One region of the Bradyrhizobium sp. Kon10 genome, then DNA from elsewhere that is predicted to be linked to it. Evidence: predicted binding sites of a transcription regulator. Region 1 holds the regulator's gene; each other region holds the start of a gene.

The links. The regulator LexA, encoded in region 1, represses DNA repair genes until DNA is damaged. The targets are predictions, from matches to a motif close to TGTTCNNNNTGTGTTCNG.
Region 2: a site for LexA is predicted at 2,529-2,546, ahead of AC0L2O_RS02165 (PA0069 family radical SAM protein). Genes of this name have one in related genera too.
Region 3: a site for LexA is predicted at 3,485-3,502, ahead of AC0L2O_RS01760 (DUF3072 domain-containing protein). Genes of this name have one in related genera too.
Region 4: a site for LexA is predicted at 1,442-1,459, ahead of AC0L2O_RS10460 (single-stranded DNA-binding protein). Genes of this name have one in related genera too.

The regions. Positions count from the first base shown of each region.
Region 1 is NZ_JBVVOZ010000005.1:118,717-123,430, forward strand. Features, by position in the region: gene AC0L2O_RS09940 (ComEC/Rec2 family competence protein) at 1-534, shown strand, start outside; gene AC0L2O_RS09945 (hypothetical protein) at 717-1,148, opposite strand; gene AC0L2O_RS09950 (hypothetical protein) at 1,340-1,543, opposite strand; gene lexA (transcriptional repressor LexA) at 1,730-2,431, opposite strand; gene AC0L2O_RS09960 (molybdopterin molybdotransferase MoeA) at 2,608-3,819, opposite strand; gene AC0L2O_RS09965 (helix-turn-helix transcriptional regulator) at 3,924-4,714, opposite strand, start outside.
Region 2 is NZ_JBVVOZ010000001.1:443,102-447,815, reverse strand. Features, by position in the region: gene AC0L2O_RS02170 (phosphoketolase family protein) at 1-2,357, opposite strand, end outside; gene AC0L2O_RS02165 (PA0069 family radical SAM protein) at 2,568-3,731, shown strand; gene AC0L2O_RS02160 (ribonuclease HII) at 3,807-4,640, shown strand.
Region 3 is NZ_JBVVOZ010000001.1:363,125-367,838, reverse strand. Features, by position in the region: gene AC0L2O_RS01780 (hypothetical protein) at 256-468, shown strand; gene AC0L2O_RS01775 (Do family serine endopeptidase) at 678-2,216, shown strand; gene AC0L2O_RS01770 (hypothetical protein) at 2,486-2,848, shown strand; gene AC0L2O_RS01765 (DUF6496 domain-containing protein) at 2,858-3,169, opposite strand; gene AC0L2O_RS01760 (DUF3072 domain-containing protein) at 3,254-3,448, opposite strand; gene AC0L2O_RS01755 (hypothetical protein) at 3,564-3,785, shown strand; gene AC0L2O_RS01750 (hypothetical protein) at 3,834-4,004, shown strand; gene AC0L2O_RS01745 (hypothetical protein) at 4,122-4,358, opposite strand; gene AC0L2O_RS01740 (hypothetical protein) at 4,451-4,708, opposite strand.
Region 4 is NZ_JBVVOZ010000005.1:226,503-231,216, forward strand. Features, by position in the region: gene AC0L2O_RS10450 (outer membrane protein) at 1-149, opposite strand, end outside; gene AC0L2O_RS10455 (outer membrane protein) at 383-1,165, opposite strand; gene AC0L2O_RS10460 (single-stranded DNA-binding protein) at 1,611-2,108, shown strand; gene gyrA (DNA gyrase subunit A) at 2,462-4,714, shown strand, end outside.

The sequences.
Region 1 (4,714 bases):
ATCCTGATCGCCGGTGACGGGCAGAGCGTCGCGGTGCGGGGCAGGGACGGGCAGCTGCATCTGATCAGGATGAACAAGGACAGCTTTCTGCTCAAGGAATGGCTGGCGGCCGACGCCGATCCGCGTGATGCCGGCAGTGCGTCGCTGGCCGATGGCGTCTCGTGCGACGATTTGGGCTGCGTCACGCCGCTCGCCGACGGGCGCCTGGTCGCAGTTGCGTTGCGCATCGGCGCGCTGGCCGATGATTGCAATCGTGCCGCGCTGGTGGTGACCGCCCGGCCGGCGCCGCCGGATTGCACGGCGATGGTGGTCGATCGTCAGCGTCTCGCAAGCCAGGGCGCGCTCGCGCTGATGCGGCGTGGTGATGGTTTTGCCGTTCAGGCGGTGAAGGCAAGGGGCGCAGACCGTCCCTGGTCGCCGGCTGCCGCAGGCGCGGCGGATTATGATGGCAGCCTCGCGCCGAAGACGAAGACAGCGTCTCCCCGGAGCAATGACGCAACGCCGTCCGAGGCCGATCTCCAAGCCGAGGACTGAAAGCCGAGGGCTGGATTTGACCTCTCAGCCGATCGTCGGGCCGGAATGGCTGGCCGTCCGACGTGCGGCGGGCGGATCCCATTCGATCGGCTTTGCGAGATGCAAACCGCTCCAGTTCGCCGGCCTCGGCCGGCGATGGGCATTTCAATCCGGGCCTCGACCCCTCGTTGGGGTCGGCGGCGTCAGCCGATCGGCAGGCGGGTGATCGTTGGCTGCCTGTCGGCTATCTCTGGCTTTTGCTCCCGCTCGCCGAGCGGCTGGGTCACCGGCAATTGCAGCACGGTGGCGCGCTGGCCTTCGACGAGCTGCGTCACCAGCACGTATTTGCCGTCCGGAAATTCGATGGCGTCGTGATGGCGATCGGGAATGTGCGGATCGACCTTGCCGAACTTGCCGACGCGGGAGTTGATGGTGCGCGTCCAGATCCAGCGATTGTCGTAGCGGACGCTGTCGGCGAAGGCGAGCTCCGTTCCCGGCAGCAGACAGACCGCGACCGACATATCGGCTTCGGAGGCGAAGCCGCGCGTCGAGGTGCCGCGGAAAGTTGTCGTGACGATTGTCTCGCCGACTTCTGCGGGACGCGTCGCGACGGCGTGCAGGCTGTAGTCACACATCGGGGTGCTCCTCAATCAGGATAGCGACCCGCGCCTCTTCTGAGGCGCAGGCCTCTATCAGAGTAGAAGCCTGCAAGCGTCTGCTTGGTTGTGGGCAAATCTGCGGCTTGGTTCGCGCGCTGCAATCACAATATCTTTTTCAATTGCGCGAGGAACAAAGCCTGCTCCCGTGCATTCGGGCAGTTTCGCCATTAGCGGCCAGCGGGCGCCGACCAGCCGGAATATTGCCAGGCCCGTTGCGACGGCTGCTCGACCGCGTTGCGGGCATTGCGGAATTGCTCGCTCGTCGCCCGCGCTGCTTTGCCGAGATGGTGCTGTGACTGCGCCGCGAGGGCTTGCGACGCTGATGCTGCGATCAGCGCCATCGCGACAGTGCTCAGAATAATGCTGCGCATGGTTCTCTCCTCGGTCTCTCAAAGCCCTGCGAAGCGGTGTGTGCTTCGTCGCGGCGTGCCGAGGATGTAGCGCTGGAGGGGTGGCCGGATAATCTGTGCAAAACCAGAAAGACTATCCAGCCGGAGCGGACAATCGTCCGCTCCAATCGCTCGTGCGCGGCGGCCTGCCGACCGTCCGCAGCCGGCTCAATACTTCCGGTAAAGCCCGATCAGCTTGCCCTGAATCTTCACCCGGTTGGGCGGCAGGATGCGAACCTCATACGAGGCGTTCGCCGGCTCGAGCGCGATCGAGGCGCCGCGGCGCCGGAAACGTTTCAGCGTTGCCTCCTCGTCGTCGATCAGCGCCACAACGATGTCGCCGGTATCGGCGCTCTCGTTACGCTGGATCAGCGCCATGTCGCCGTCGAGGATACCGGCATCGACCATGGAATCGCCGCGCACTTCGAGCGCGTAGTGCTCACCGGAGCCGAGCATGTCAGGCGGCACGCTGATGGTGTGGCTGCGGGTCTGCAACGCTTCGATCGGCGTACCGGCCGCGATCCGGCCCATCACGGGCACCGCGACGGGGCGCTCGCCGTCATCCGCCGACCCGCTGGAGCTCGCGCGGACCTTGCCGAGATTGCCCTCGATGACGCTGGGCGTGAACCCGCGGCGGCTGCCGGCCGCGGCCTGAAGCTCCGGCAGCTTGATCACCTCGATGGCGCGGGCGCGGTTGGGCAGGCGCCGGATGAAGCCGCGCTCCTCGAGCGCGGTGATCAGGCGATGGATGCCCGATTTCGAGCGCAGATCGAGCGCGTCCTTCATCTCGTCGAAGGAGGGCGGCACGCCGCTTTCCTTCAGCCGCTCGCTGATGAACCGCAGAAGCTCGTATTGTTTGCGCGTTAACATCTCGACCAAATTCCCCCGGTTGATGTCGTTCGATTCCGAGACGCTGAGTTCAGCGATGAGCCGCTACATGCTCGAAACAAATCATGAACGGACACTATATGTTCGATATGTGTTCCGCAACTGCTTAATTTAGCGTGAACGCGACAAACTTCGCGGAACGCGAGCGAGCGACGCGTTCAGACCGGCAATCGCAGCACCTCGCAGGGCGTGCCTGCCTCGGCCTTCGGCGCAAACGGCGCACGTACGAGAAGTGCCTGTGCGGCAGCCAGATTCGCGAGCAGCGAGGAATCCTGATGACTCACGGGATGAGCGATGAGGGTGCCGTCGTCGCGCAATTCAAGGCGCGCGCGAAGATAGTCCTCGCGCTGGTCGTTGGCACCGACATCGCGGCCGAGCACGGCGCGTTCGCGACGGTGGTGAATCACTTCGCGGCCCGAGAGCGCGCGAATCAGCGGCACCATGAACAGGAACGCACAGACGTAGGACGACACGGGATTGCCGGGCAGGCCGATCACGCGCATCGCGCCGAGCTGACCGTGCATCATCGGCTTGCCCGGGCGAATCGCGATCTTCCAGAACGCCATCGAGATGCCTTCGGCCTCGAGCGCCGGCTTGACCAGGTCGTGGTCGCCAACCGAGGCGCCGCCGGTGGTGATCAGGACATCCGCCCCGCTGTCGCGGGCGCGGCGGATGCCGGCCGTGGTCGCCTCAACCGTGTCGGCGGCGATGCCGAGGTCGATGGTCTCGGCGCCTTCGCTGCGCGCGAGCGCGTGCAGGGCATAGCCGTTGGAATAAACGATCTGACCCGCGCCGGGGGTGACGCCGGGCATCACCAGCTCATCGCCGGTTGCGAGGATCGCAACTCTCGGCCGGCGGCGGACGGGCAGGCGCGGATGGTTCATCGCGGCCGCGAGCGCCAGGTCACGCTCGGTGAGTCGGGTTCCTCGCTTCAGCAGCAAATCGCCTTCGCGAAAATCGACGCCGGCAAGGCGGATGTGCCGTCCGATGAGGGCGGCTTCCTTGATCGTGACGCGCTTGCCCTCGACCGCAGTATCCTCCTGGATCACGACCGCATCCGCGCCATCGGGAACGACGCCGCCTGTGAAAATCCGTACGGCTTCGCCAGCGCCCACCGTTCCCGCGAACGGCCGGCCGGCTGCGACCTCGCCAATCAGATTGAGCTGTGCATCGATCCTGGCCGCGTCGGCGGCGCGCACTGCGTAGCCGTCCATGGCCGACATCGCCTGCGGTGGCTGCGTACGGCGCGCCGCGAGATCGCGCGCCAGCACCCGGTGCCAGGCCTCGTCGAGCGCAACCATCTCTTCCGCCAGCGGCTCTGCGCCGGCAAGCACCGCGGCAAGCGCGTCGGAAACCGGCATGAGGGCCACGGTGAAAACTCCTGCTCGGGCAATACGACAATCGGGTCGCGGCAAGCGTTCTAGCCGACAGTGGCCGTCGAGGCAAAACGGACGTGCATGCGCGTGGACGCAGCTTATCTATGGAGCAATAGCCGCACCAGTTCGGCCTGCCGGTTCACGCCCGTCTTGTCGAAGATTTTCGACAGATGGCTGCGCGCGGTTCCGTCGGTGATCCCTAGCCGTTCCGCCGTCGCTTTGCGGCCGCCGCCCTTGACGATCTCGAGCGCAAAGGCGGCTTCTGCACGAGTGAGGCCGTAACGCGTGCGCAAAGCGTCGAGTCTTGATCTCGCGTCCGGCTCGGGGTCGGTGATGAGCACCATCGCGCTCGATCGCCAGCCGGAGGCAAGCGGCACCGAACTCTCCGCCCAATCTGTGCCGACTGGCGTCACCTGCACGTGCAGCGGCATGCGGCCTGGATGCCGCCGCAAGCTCATCTCGCCGCCGATGCGATCGGGATGATCGATGCTGCACGAGCCGATCAGTGATTGCAGAGAGCGGCCGTCTTCGCTGTTGATGGCGCTCAGCGCGCCCGCCTCAAGCACGATGCTGTCGGCGGCATCGAGCCATTCGCGCGCCCGGCGATTGACGAAGATCGGGCGAGCCTGAGCGTCTGCGAGAACGAAGCCGTGGTCTAGCCCATCCAGTCCCGCCAGCGCGGCGCGGCCGGTGACGTCGAGCTGGTGGGTACGCCGCTGGATGGCAACGGCGCGTACGAGATGCTGCGCCAGCGTCGCAAACAGCCGCCGTGCGTTATCGTCATATGAAGGCAAATTGGACGGCCGATGGCTGGTCAGGATGCCCGTGGCGTTATGATCGACCAGCAAATTCGTCGTCAAGGGCTCGGTATCGAAGCCGGCTGGCTGCC
Region 2 (4,714 bases), on a different contig from region 1:
CGGATCTCCGGCATGTCCTCGCCGTGTTCGCGCACATAGTGCGAATGCTCGATCAGTCTGTCGCGGAAGTGCTGTTTCACGTCGGCGGCCCTGGCCGCAAGACCCGGCACGCGCTCGATGGCCTCGATCGCGAGATGGTAACGGTCGAGCTCGTTGAGCACGACCATGTCGAATGGCGTCGTCGTGGTGCCTTCCTCAGCAAAGCCGCGCACATGCATGCCGGCATGGTTGGTGCGGTTATAGGTCAGCCGGTGGATGAGATAAGGATAGCCGTGATAGGCGAAGATCACCGGCTTGTCGCGCGTGAACAAGGTGTCGAAGTCGCGATCCGCGAGGCCGTGCGGATGCTGCTCCTTCGGTTGCAGCGTCATCAAATCGACGACGTTGACGACGCGCATCTTCAGCTCGGGCAACGCATTGCGCAGGAGGTCGACGGCGGCGAGCGTCTCAAGCGTCGGCACGTCGCCCGCGCAGGCCATCACCACGTCGGGCTCGTGGCCCGCCTCCTCCGTGCCCGCCCAGGTCCAGATGCCGATGCCGGCGTCGCAATGCGTGGCCGCGTCCCGCATCGAGAGCCATTGGGGGGCCGGCTGCTTGCCGGCGACGATGACATTGACGCGGTCGTAGGTGCGCAGGCAATGGTCGGCGATCCATAGCAGCGTGTTGGCGTCGGGCGGAAAATAGATGCGGACGATGTCGGCCTTCTTGTTGGCGACGAGATCGACGAAGCCGGGATCCTGATGGCTGAAGCCGTTGTGGTCCTGGCGCCAGACATGCGAGGTGAGGAGATAGTTGAGCGAGGCGATCGGGCGCCGCCATGGCAAATGCCGCGTCACCTTGAGCCATTTGGCGTGCTGGTTGAACATGGAATCCACGATGTGAATGAAAGCCTCGTAGCACGAGAACAAGCCGTGCCGTCCGGTGAGCAGGTAGCCTTCGAGCCAGCCCTGGCAAAGGTGCTCGCTCAAGACCTCCATCACGCGGCCGTCCTGCGCGAGATGCACGTCGTAAGGTTCGATCGGCTCCATCCACACCCGTTCGGTCGCCTCGAACACCGCGTCGAGCCGGTTTGACGCGGTCTCGTCCGGTCCCACGATGCGGAAGTTGCGCGTCTGCGCGTTGAGGCGGATGACGTCGCGCAGGAATTTGCCGAGCTCGCGCGTTGCTTCTGCAATGACACCGCCCGGCTCCGGCACGTCCACGGCGAAACTGCGGAAGTCCGGCAGTTTCAGCTCCTTCTTCAACAGCCCGCCATTGGCGTGCGGATTGGCACCCATGCGGCGGCTGCCTTCGGGCGCCAGCGCCTGAAGCTCGGGGATGAGCGTGCCGTTGGCGTCGAAGAGATTTTCCGGCTCGTAGCTGCGCATCCAGTCTTCGAGCAGTTTCAGATGCGCCGGATTCTCGCGGCAGTTCGAGACTGGAACCTGATGCGCGCGCCAAAAGCCCTCGACCTTGAGGCCGTCGACCTCCTTGGGGCCGGTCCAGCCCTTGGGGCTGCGCAGCACGATCATCGGCCAGCGCGGCCGCTCGACGTTTTTGCGCCCGTCGCGAGCATGCCGCTGGACCGAGCGGATGCTGGCGAGCGCGACGTCGAGCGCATCCGCCATGATCCGGTGCATCAATTTGGGATCGTCGCCCTCGACGAACAGCGGCTCATGGCCAAGGCCGCGAAAAAGCTCGCGGATCTCGCTGTCGGGCATCCGCCCGAGCACGGTCGGGTTGGCGATCTTGTAGCCGTTGAGATGCAGGATCGGCAGCACCGCGCCGTCATGCGCCGGGTTGAGGAACTTGTTCGAGTGCCAGGACGCCGCGAGCGGGCCAGTCTCGGCCTCGCCGTCACCGACGACGCAGGCCACGAGCAGGTCGGGATTGTCGAAGGCCGCGCCATAGGCGTGGACCAGCGCGTAGCCGAGCTCGCCGCCTTCGTGGATCGAGCCCGGCGTTTCCGGCGCGGCGTGGCTCGGAATGCCGCCCGGGAAGGAGAACTGCCTGAACAGCTTGCGCAATCCGTCCGCGTCGCGCGCGATGTCGGGATAGATCTCGCTGTAGCTGCCTTCGAGATAGGTGTTGGCGACCATGCCCGGGCCGCCATGACCGGGACCGCAGATATAGATCGCATTCAGGTCCAGCGCGCGGATCACCCGGTTGAGATGGGCGTAAATGAAATTCAAACCGGGCGTCGTGCCCCAATGGCCGAGCAGACGCGGCTTGATGTGCTCCGGCCGCAACGGCTCGCGCAGCAGCGGGTTGTCCAGAAGATAGATTTGCCCGACGGAAAGGTAGTTCGCCGCGCGCCAGTAGCGATCGAGGAGATCGAGGTCGCCGCTCGCGGCGGTCGTTTTTTGTTGGATTGTCATGTTCCTGCCGACTTTCACCCAGCGCTCGTCACCAACCATGTTGCGCGACGATTGATCCCCGACCGGCATCAGACGTGATGCCCGGGACGGCCGTGTTGCGGGAGGTCAAAGCACCGCGCCCGAAATTTGGGCGGCTGCTTTGCATGGGGTTGTTTTCCAGTTTTTTGTTTGCGTTCTTGATTTGTTCTTTCGTCGTGCTATCTTGGCTTCATGAGTCCAGCATCCTCTCATGCTCTCAAGCACCCGCCGGTCACGGCGCCCTCCGAGCCGGCGGGTGCGGCTTCCGACTTTCCTGAGCTGGCGGTCGCCATCGACCGCCAGCGCAGGCGAGGCCGGGGCGCGCAATCCAACGCCAGCGGCCGCTATGAGGCCGAGGCGCGCGTCGCCTTCGACGACGGCTGGCAAAGCCTCGAAGATTTGCCGCCGTTCAAGACCACGGTGGCGGTCGACACCTCGCGCAAGGTGATCACGCGCAACGATTCCCCCGATATCGGTTTCGACCGCTCGATCAATCCCTATCGCGGCTGCGAGCATGGCTGCGTCTACTGCTTCGCCCGGCCGACGCATGCCTATCTCGGCCTGTCGCCGGGGCTCGATTTCGAGTCAAAGCTGTTCGTGAAGCCCGACGCGCCGGCGCTGCTGGAGAAGGAACTCGCCGCGGCCGGCTACGAGCCGCGGATGATCGCGATCGGCACCAATACCGATCCCTACCAGCCGATCGAGCGCGAGCGCAAAATCATGCGCGGCATTCTGGAGGTGCTGGAGCGCACCGGCCATCCCGTCGGCATCGTCACCAAGTCGGCGCTGGTCTTGCGCGACATCGACATTCTCGCACGCATGGCCAAGCGCAACCTCGCCAAGGTCGGAATCTCCGTCACCTCGCTCGATCCCAAGCTGGCGCGCACCATGGAGCCGCGCGCCTCGACGCCGCAGAAGCGGCTGGAGGCGCTGAAGCAGCTCTCGGAGGCCGGCATTCCGACCACCGTCATGGTGGCTCCCGTGATCCCCGCGCTGAACGATTCCGAGATCGAGCGTATTCTCGATGCCGCCGCCCATGCCGGCGTCAAGGAAGCCTCCTACGTGCTGCTGCGGCTGCCGCTGGAGGTCCGCGATCTCTTCCGCGAATGGCTGATGGCGAACTATCCGGACCGCTACCGCCACGTCTTCACGCTGATCCGCGACATGCGCGGCGGTCGCGACTACGACGCCAAATGGGGCGAGCGGATGAAGGGCACCGGCCCGATGGCCTGGACCATCGGCCGCCGCTTCGAGATCGCCTGCGAGAGGCTCGGGCTGAACAAGCGCCGCTCCAAGCTGACGACCGATCATTTTGCGAGGCCGAAGCGGGAGGGCGATCAGCTCAGTCTGTTCTGAGGAGTCGTTGAATAACGGGAATTGCCCGGGGTTCCCGGTTGCGCTGGCCGGAGGCGCGTGCGCACGATCCCGGCCATGATTCGGGACAAGTCCGTCAGCAAGCCGGCCAAGAAGGTCGCGCCTCAAAAGCCTGAGAAGGCTTCGATCGGGAATGCCGAGCCGGGCAAGGGTGCGGCCAAGAAAAGCGTCATCGCGGTTGCTTCGCCGAGCTTCCGCCGCGAGCGCGCGCTGATCAAGCGCGGCATCTGGCCGGTCGCCGGCTGCGACGAGGCCGGCCGCGGCCCGCTCGCCGGTCCCGTGGTGGCGGCTGCGGTAATTCTCGATCCCGACCGCATTCCGCGCGGCATCGACGATTCCAAGCGCCTGACCGCGGAGGAACGTGAAAAACTGTTCGACAAGATCTGCGCGACGGCGCAGGTCTCCGTCGCGGTCGCCTCTCGCTCCCGCATCGACCGCGACAATATCCTGCGCGCCTCGCTCTGGGCCTTGAAGCGCGCGGTGGTGGCGCTGCCCGAGCCGCCACGCCACGTGTTTGTCGATGGTCGCGACCGTCTGGATACCACCTGCGACTGTGAGGCCGTGATCGGCGGCGACGGCATCGTCCTGTCGATCGCGGCAGCTTCTATCATCGCAAAGGTGACGCGCGACCGGCTGATGTGCGCGCTGGCGCAGGACTGCCCGGGCTACGGCTTCGAGCAGCACAAGGGCTATGCCGTTCCGGAGCATCTCGATGCCCTCGACCGCCTCGGGCCCACCGTGCACCACCGCAGCTTCTTCGCCCCCGTCGTCGCCGCCCGCGCCAAGCACATGCCCTGGACGGTCGAGCCGGTGCAGGACTTGTTTGCTGTCGCCGAGGCCGAGATGCAGGTGGAAGCGGCCATCGAAATCGATGCGTCCGCCAGCCTCTAGAGCAGACTGTCGTTGCCACGACGCGCAGCGCCCTTTATCAAAACAATCATGAGCGAATAGGGCCGGCTGGACGG
Region 3 (4,714 bases), on a different contig from region 1:
CTGATCGGTATGAGCGCGGAACCTCGCGGGTTACGCTTGGAGCTCATGCCTTGGCGCCCATGCTTTGGAGCCCATGCCCTTGCGAGGCAGGTTCCACGTGCAAAGCCCGAGTCATTGGAACTAAAGTGGGCGAGCGCATTTCTCAAAAGTTAACTGCAATCAAGCGCGCTGTGCAGGCAGCAAATGTTTTGCACAACCGCCATCGGCCTGACGCAAATCAGGGCAATAAGCCTTGTGAACGCGAGGGAGGGTCTCATGGAGAACGTACGTCGCTACCGCGCGCTGGCGTCCCTCTGCCGTCAGCAGGCGGCCTACCGGCCGCTCCAGACCTGGGAGCTCCTCGGCCAGGCCGAACATTTCGAACATCTCGCCGAGATCGAGCTCAAGGCGCACTTCGCCGCGTGCAATGCGAAGGGCGAGGACGACGCTATCGGAGCAGCGGCATGGGAAACCCCCGCCGCGGCGTGACAGAGCTCTTATACGCGCCCTCGGGAGTGCGAGATCAAAGTCCGACAGTCTGAAGTGCATCGACGCGCCGCCGTCGCTCGAAGATTTTTTGCCTGCGGCCGCTCGTCGCATTTCTTTGCCAAGAATTAATCGCGTGGACGGGACACCGTAAGGTGCAAGGACCCATGTTGGATGCAGGGCGACCCCTCACCCAACATGGAGATTTCGACATGAACGATCGCGTCAATTCCGACACCACCACGTCCCGCAAGATTCTGAGGCCGCGCCGGCTGGCGCTGCTCGGCACCGTGGCCGCGCTGGGCGTCGCCGTGCTCGCCGCGTCTCCCATTTCTTCGCCGTTCAATGTGAACTCCCTCATTGCGCCGGCGCAGGCCTCTGAGGTGGCCGCGACGCCGCCGGGATTCGGCGATCTCGTCGCCAAGGTCAAACCCGCCGTCATCTCGGTGCGGGTGAAGATCGACGAGGACAACGACAAGAGCGCGATGCTGCAACAGAACCGGATGGATTCTGACGAGCAGACGCCGTTCGACCAGTTCTCGCGGCAATTCGGCTTCCCCCGCGGCATGAACGGCATGCCGCGCCAGCGTCATCAGGTGATCACGGGCGAGGGCTCCGGTTTCTTCATCTCCGCTGACGGCTATGCCGTCACCAACAACCACGTCGTCGACCACGCTCAATCGGTGCAGGTGACGACCGACGACGGCACGATCTACACCGCCAAGGTGGTCGGCACCGATCCCAAGACCGATCTCGCGCTGATCAAGGTCGAAGGCAAGAAGGACTTCCCGTTCGTCAAATTCTCCGACCAGAAGGCGCGGATCGGCGATTGGGTGGTCGCGGTCGGCAATCCCTTCGGTCTCGGCGGCACGGTGACTGCGGGTATCGTCTCGGCCAGCGGCCGTGACATCGGTAACGGTCCCTACGACGACTTCATCCAGATCGACGCCCCCATCAACAAGGGCAATTCCGGCGGTCCTGCCTTCGACATGAACGGCAACGTCATCGGCGTGAACACCGCGATCTTCTCGCCGTCCGGCGGCTCCGTCGGCATCGGCTTCGACATTCCGGCCTCGACCGCAAAGCTCGTCGTCGCACAGTTGAAGGACAAGGGTGCGGTCACCCGCGGCTGGCTCGGCGTACAGGTCCAGCCGGTGACCGCGGATATCGCCGACAGCCTCGGCCTCAAGGCGGCGCGTGGTGCGATCGTCGACAATCCGCAGGACGGCAGCCCGGCGGCGAAGGCCGGCATCGAGGCCGGTGACGTCATCACCGCCGTCAATGGTACTGCGGTCAAGGACTCCCGCGATCTCGCCCGCACCATTGCCACCCTGGCGCCAGGCAGCTCAGTGAAACTCGACGTCTTCCATAAAGGCGAGAGCAAGACGATAACGCTCGCGCTTGGCGAGCTGCCGAACGAGCGGCAGGCCCAAGGTAAGGCCGACGACGGCAAGACGCAGCCGGACGCCGGCACGCCGCGGCTCGGACTCAGCCTTGCGCCCGCGGGTGATGTCCAAGGCGCCGCCGGCCAGAAAGGTCTCGTGGTGACCGAAGTCGATCCCGAGGGACCGGCCGCGCAGCACGGTATCCAGACCGGCGACGTCATCCTGAACGTCGGCGGCAAGCCGGTCGCCAATGTCGGCGATGTCCGGTCCGAACTGGCGCAGGCCAAATCGTCCGGCAAAAAGAGCGTGCTGTTGCAGGTGAAGAGCGCGGAGGCGACCCGGTTCGTCGCAGTGCCGCTCGCGTAAGTCTCGCGACTTCGACCGCAAATTCAAAAGGCGGCCTGCGGGCCGCCTTTTTTCGTGTGCGCTGACATACCCACAGGTAGCCGATAACATTCTCGTTAACGGCAGCAATGGTGACGGGTTCGTCCGAAAAAGCCGCGTTCGCTGTTCACACTCGGGAGTCGCGTGTTGCACTTTGGCGTGGAAGCGCCAGAGCCTGTCGGAAGAGTGGAACTTCGGACCGTCCGGCTGCTTTGGAACCCGCCGGTGGTTCGCATTTGATCGGTGCCAAGATGGGTCGATTGAAGCTCTCGCTGATGAGTGCGCTGCTCGTGGCGCCCCTGGTATTATCTATCGGAAGTGCGATGGGTCGCGACGACGGCCGCTACGCCGATTCGCCGCTCAAGCCTTGGTTCGACAGTCTGCGCAGCCATCTCGGTCCGTGCTGCTCGGACGCCGACGGCGTTGCGGTCGCCGATCCCGATTGGGAATCGCACAACGGCCACTACCAAGTGCGCCTCGACGGGCAGTGGGTCGAAGTCCCCGACGAAGCCGTCATCACCGAGCCAAACCGCGCCGGCCGCACCATGGTGTGGCCGGTCAAGACGGCGTTTGGCATCTCGATCCGCTGCTTCATGCCGGGCAGCATGATCTGAGGCTGGTCTCTACGACCGCTTGGCGGATTTACGTTTGGAGCTTTTCTTCGATCTTTTGCTCGAACTTTTCCTCGAACTCTTCTTGGCCGTCTTCTTGGTCTTCTTGGCTGTTTTCCGCTTCGACGCCTTCTTCGGGACCTTCTTGCCCTTCTTGCGCGCTTCGGACAGGCCGATTGCGATCGCCTGCTTGCGGCTCTTCACGCGTCCGCCACGACCGCCCGGTCCGCTCTTCGCGGTACCCTTCTTGTAACGGCGCATCTCGCGCTCGACATCCTTGCCGGCGCTGCGCGAGTAACGGCGCTTCTTTGCCTTGCGTGCCATCAAGTTTCTCCCTTCGGTCGAGAGAACTGCTCGAAGCAGGCATGGTTCCGAAACGCGCCGCAACGCGCGAACGCGCCAAGCAAGCTAGAAGGAATTCGCCAGCTCGATTTCCGCCTCCAGCAGCTGGATGCGTCGCGCGGCTTCACCGGAGGACAGATATCGATCGTATTGCGTGGGCTGGTAGGCCTCCTCACTCAGCCGCTTCAGCCTCAGCCCCTGCGCCCGGGTCATCTGATCCATGAAAAAAACCCTGGCGTCGTATTGACCCTGAACCTGCATGTCCGCTCTCCATACGGAATTGGTGACTTGACTATATGTTCTTATTTTGTTCTAACAAGTCATGGACAACAGAATTAATGAAATTCGACGTAAAATCAGCGCCTTGAGGCTGGAAATGGCCCACGTCGAGGCGTCTGTGCGCGATCTCGTCAACCGCGATCGCGACTGCACCGAGCAAGCCCTCGCGCAGATGGATCTGCGCCGGAAAATCAACCTGCTGATCGGCGAATGGAAGGCAGCCGGGGGCGGCGAGGTGTTGCCCGATATCGGCAACCGGGTGCGTCTGCGTTCAGGGATGATCGAGAGCAAGCCGACACGCGCGGCTCTGCGTCGCTGAGATATTGAGAGGGAATCATCAGAGGCGTTCAGCGGATGGAGGCACGTCGTGGACGAAGACCCGGACGCCTACCGGATTCTGAAACTGCGCGCCGAGATCCTCGAACTGGGCTTCGCGATCCGTCAATTGCGGCGTGAGGGCCTCGACGACGCCGCGGCCCAGCTCCTGATCTCGCGTAAGCGGGCGCGGCTTGACCAGCTCGTGAAGACACTTTCGTAAGTCGCGCCTTAACTTCACTTGAGATGCGGCGCAGCTCGCGGAGCAGGCCAATCCCCCGTTCGCGCATCAAAGCAAAAGGCCCCGCGATCGCGGGGCCTTTCCTGGAGTTCGGCGAGCCTACTTGGTGTTGGTCGTGCCCTTATTCGTCATGCTGCCGCCTTGGTCGGAGCCGGGACCAGAGCCGCCTTGGCCGGAGGCGTCAGGGGCCCTTGACTTGGTATTGGCTCCCGTCGTCTGCGAAGACGACATCGAGGATGGGTGTTTCGATTTGTGCGACTTGGCCTGCGCGGCGAACGGCGCGGCGGCAAGGCCGGTTGCCAACATCACGGCGAGGGCGAGCTTGGTGGTCTTCATGCGGGGGACTCCTGAGTTGAATTGACGCAGGCACCCAACCGCTATCTGCGGCAGGAGTTCCAAGGAACCACTCAGGCGTTTTCACCCGGACCTCAAAATTCCTTGTCTTCGGAAATGATGAACACGACGCCTGTGAGCGCTGCGCCGATCGAAAACGTCGTCACCAGCGTGATGACAAAGACGAAAACCGCCTGGCGTCCGCCATGGTTCAGCAGGCTGGCGACCGCTGGATTGAACAGAATAAGTGCAAGACCGAAACCAAGGCCGAGCGCGGCACCCATCATCGCATGCGTCATCAGCTTGATGAGGCCGGTGGGAGAGATCAGGCTTGGCGACTTTTTTGCCCGCATGGAACT
Region 4 (4,714 bases), 110 kb from region 1:
CCGACGATACCGAGGTAGAAGCCGGTCCAGTTGTAGACCGAGGCCATAGCGACAGGAGCCTTGGTGTAGGGGCGAGCCGCCAGATCGGCAGCCGAGGCGGCGCCAGTGAGAGCGAGCAGACAGGCCGAAGCCAGCAAAATTTTCTTCATTTCAACAAATCCCAGTCCCAGTTTCTGATTTGCCTTCCGTGCGTCGGAAGAGCATCGGACGCGTTGGTCCAACTGATGTCGTACCTACACCACTGAAGCCGCAAGTTGTGTCTCCCGAAAGTCACAACGGCCCAAAAATGTCGCAGATGCTGACCTATTATTCCCCGTTTGCGCGGGCACAAAAAAAGGCCGGCACGAGGCCGGCCTTAGAGACGCGCGTGAAACCAATGCTATCAGTACTTCGCGATGACGGGCCCGCCCCAGCGGTAGTTCAGCCGGATCAGTCCCATATCCACGTCCTGCCCGATTCGGTCGCTCCCGAACGCCGCGCCCGCTGGCGTGGTGAAGCCGACCGTGCGATGGCCGAGGAACAAGTGGTCGTACTCGACGCCCACCGACCAGTTCGGCGCGAAGCCGAATTCCAGACCGGCGCCGATTGCTCCGCCCCAGCGGGTTTCGCGTGCCGAAGCCAGCAGCGCGCCCGCGCCGGGCGTGCCGGCGGCGGCATAGACGTCGTACCTGTCTCCGACCACGGCGCCGCCGCCCTTCACGTAGAGCAGCACGCTGTTCCAGGCGTAACCAACCTGACCGGTGATGAGGCCGAACGCGTCGATGCGCGAACGGTTGCGATCACCCGTGACCAGGGCGCTGCCTGGGAAAAGTGTGCTGACGTTGTCGCCCCGGAAATCGGCCCAGTTGCCTTGGCCTTCAAGACCGAACACCCAATTGGCCGACTGCCAGCGATAGCCGATCTGGCCGCCGATGGTGCCGCCCGTCGCGTTGTGACAGCCTTCGCCCACCAGCACCCCGGTCCCCGGTGTTACGAAGTCCCAGCATTTGTGGCTCGAACCGCCACCGCCGTTGATGCCGATATAGAAGCCGCTCCAATCGTAGATCGTCGCGATCGCAGGCGCCGGCGCCTTGGTGTAGGGACGGGCCGCAAGATCCGCTGCGCTCGCGGGAGCCGAGAGGTTGAACGCGATTAGGCCAAATGCACTTAGCAGGATTTTTTTCATTGCAGTCTCCCCAATCTATTGTTGCTTGCTTCGAGGTCCCCGAAGTGGCCTCAGGCGCGACGCCCATCCGAGCCATTCCAAGGCAAGCCTAGCCCCGTAAGGGCCCGGAGTCCGTCTCCGGAACGCCACAGTCGGCGGTCAATCGAACGGGCTGCAAGTTGATGAATGTTAAGTATTTTTCGGGATAAGCGGGAACCCAAAAAGGTTCCATCGACGCACTGAAGCGAGCGGGACCGTGCTGCGGCCAAGCGCCGGTTTGCAGTGTCGGATTTCGGGCGGAACAAAGCTGGAACGGATCCCGTGTTGATGCTATATGTGGGGATAACCGAGGGCCTGGCGGGCCGATCGATGCCCGTAAGCGTATAGGGTCGCCCAACAGGCGGCGATGGCGCGGGCGCGCGAGCCCGCTAGTCGAATTCAGTGGCATTTGGAGTGGAGAGCGGCGATGGCGGGAAGCGTCAACAAGGTCATTCTGGTTGGAAATCTCGGCAAGGATCCGGAAATCCGCCGCACCCAGGACGGGCGGCCGATTGCGAATTTGAGCGTTGCGACGTCGGAAACGTGGCGGGACAAGGCGACCGGCGAGCGCAAGGAAAAGACCGAGTGGCACCGCGTCGTGATTTTCAACGAAGGGCTCTGCAAGGTCGCCGAACAGTATCTGAAGAAGGGCGCCAAGATTTACGTCGAGGGCGCGCTCCAGACCCGCAAATGGACCGACCAGAGCGGCGTGGAGAAATACTCCACCGAGGTCGTGCTTCAGGGCTTCAACTCGACGCTGACGATGCTCGATGGCCGCAGCGGCAGCGGAGGCGGCAGCTTCGGTGAGGAGCAGGGCGGCGATTTCGGCTCCTCCGGTCCCGTCTCGAGCGCGCCTCGCCGGCCCGTGGCCGCGGGCGGCGGTGGCGGCCGCAACAGCGACATGGACGACGACATCCCGTTCTGAGGACGCGGAGCACACGAGGAGGCGCCGGTTGGATCGGACGGCGCTTCACACGTCGTGTCGGCAATCTTGCCGTCGCGGGAAGGGCTCGGGATTTCCGGGCCCGCTTTCTCTTTTGGGGGACATCGGATTGCGTCACGGCAAACCGGCCGACAGGGCAGGCTGGCCACGCGGTTTTCCCGGTGTTAGAGGCGGTTTCGCAAAGCCTGTTCCAGGCCGTTTCGAAGCGCTCCTCGCAAGGCCTTAAGTTATTGGAAAAATAAGCGGAAAAAGCACTTCCCGAAGGTCCGCAAGGGTGGTTATCAGGGCCTCGATGCGCTATATGATTCCCAGATAAAAACTCACCGGATTCCCCCTTGGCCGACGACGACAACAAGAAGCCCGGCGACGAGCCGGAGCGCTCGGATATTCGCCCCGTCTCCATCTTCGAGGAGATGAAGAAGTCCTACCTCGATTACGCCATGAGCGTGATCGTGGCGCGTGCGTTGCCCGATGCCCGCGACGGATTGAAGCCGGTGCATCGCCGCATCCTGTACTCGATGCACGAGCAGGGCCACACGCCCGACAAGAAGTACGTGAAGTCCGCCCGCGTGGTCGGTGACGTCATCGGTAAGTATCATCCGCACGGCGACCAGTCGATTTACGACGCCATGGTCCGCATGGCGCAGGACTTCTCGATGCGCGTGCCGCTGATCGACGGCCAGGGCAATTTCGGCTCGGTCGACGGCGATCCGCCTGCCGCCTATCGTTACACCGAAGCGCGGCTGACCAAGTCGGCGCTGGCCCTGCTGGCCGACATCGACAAGGACACCGTCGATTTCCAGCCGAACTACGACAACAACGAGACCGAACCGTCGGTCCTTCCGGCCAAGTTCCCGAACCTTCTGGTGAACGGCGCGGGCGGCATCGCGGTCGGCATGGCTACCAACATTCCGCCGCACAATCTCGGCGAGGTCATCGACGCCTGCGTGGCGCTGATCGACAATCCCGCGCTGACTATCGACGAACTCATCAACATCGTGCCCGGACCGGATTTCCCAACCGGCGGCATCATTCTCGGACGGGCGGGCATCCGCGCCGGTTATCATCTCGGCCGTGGCTCGGTGGTGATGCGCGGCAAGGTCACGATCGATACCGTCCGCAAGGAGCGCGAGGCGCTCATCGTCACCGAGATTCCGTACCAGGTGAACAAGGCGACGATGGTCGAGCGCATCGCCGAACTCGTCAAGGAGAAGAAGATCGAGGGCATCGCCGATCTGCGCGATGAATCCGACCGCGACGGCTTCCGTGTCGTCATCGAGCTGAAACGCGATGCCGTACCCGACGTGGTGCTGAACCAGCTCTACAGGTTCACGCCGCTGCAGACGAGCTTCGGCGTCAACATGGTGGCGCTGGACAGTGGTCGGCCGCGGATCATGACTCTGAAGGATCTGCTCGCCATCTTCGTCGATTTCCGTGAGCGGGTCGTCACGCGGCGGACCAAGTTCCTGCTGGGCAAGGCGCGCGACCGCGCGCATATCCTGGTCGGCCTGGCGATCGCTGTGGCCAATATCGACGAGATGATCCGCGTCATTCGGACCTCACCCGACCCGACCACGGCGCGCGACACCCTGATGTCGCGCGACTGGCCGGCCCGCGACGTCGAGGACATGCTGACCCTGATCGACGATCCGCGTCACCGCATCAGCGAGAACGGCACGATTCGGCTGTCGATGGAGCAGGCGAGGGCCATTCTCGACCTGCGTTTGCAGCGCCTCACTGCACTTGGTCGCGACGAAATCCGCGAAGAGCTCGACACGCTCGCCGGCGAAATCGCCGATTATCTCGACATCCTGCGTTCGCGCGCCCGCGTGCTCGACATCGTCAAGACCGAGCTCGCCGAGGTAAAGGCCGAGTTCGCCACCCCGCGCCGCACGGTGATCATCGAGCAGGAGGGCGAGGTCGAGGACGAGGACCTGATCCAGCGCGAGGAAATGGTCGTCACCGTCTCGCATGCCGGTTACGTCAAGCGCGTGCCGCTGTCCGCCTACCGGGCCCAGCGCCGCGGCGGCAAGGGCCGCGCCGGCATGCAGACCCGCGACGAGGATTTTGTCAGCCGCCTGTTCGTCGCTTCCACGCATACGCCCGTGTTGTTCTTCTCCTCGCGTGGCCAGGTCTACAAGGAAAAGGTCTGGCGGCTGCCGATGGCCGCGCCGAATGCGCGCGGCAAGGCGCTGATCAACATCCTGCCGCTGGAGCAGGGCGAGCGCATCACCACCATCATGCCGTTGCCCGAGGACGAGTCGACCTGGGGCAACCTCGACGTGATGTTCGCGACCACCGGCGGCAATGTCCGGCGCAACAAGCTGTCCGATTTCGTCGACGTCCGCCGCTCCGGCATCATCGCCATGAAGCTCGACGACAATGAAGCGATCGTCGACGTGCAGATCTGCACCGAGCGCGACGACGTGCTGCTCACCGGCGCCGGCGGCCAGTGCATCCGCTTCCCCGTGGCCGACGTCCGCGTATTCACCGGGCGGACCTCGATGGGCGTGCGCGGCATTGCATTGGCTGATGGCGACAAGGTGATTTCGCTGGCGATCCTGCGCCACGTCGAAACGTCCTCGGAC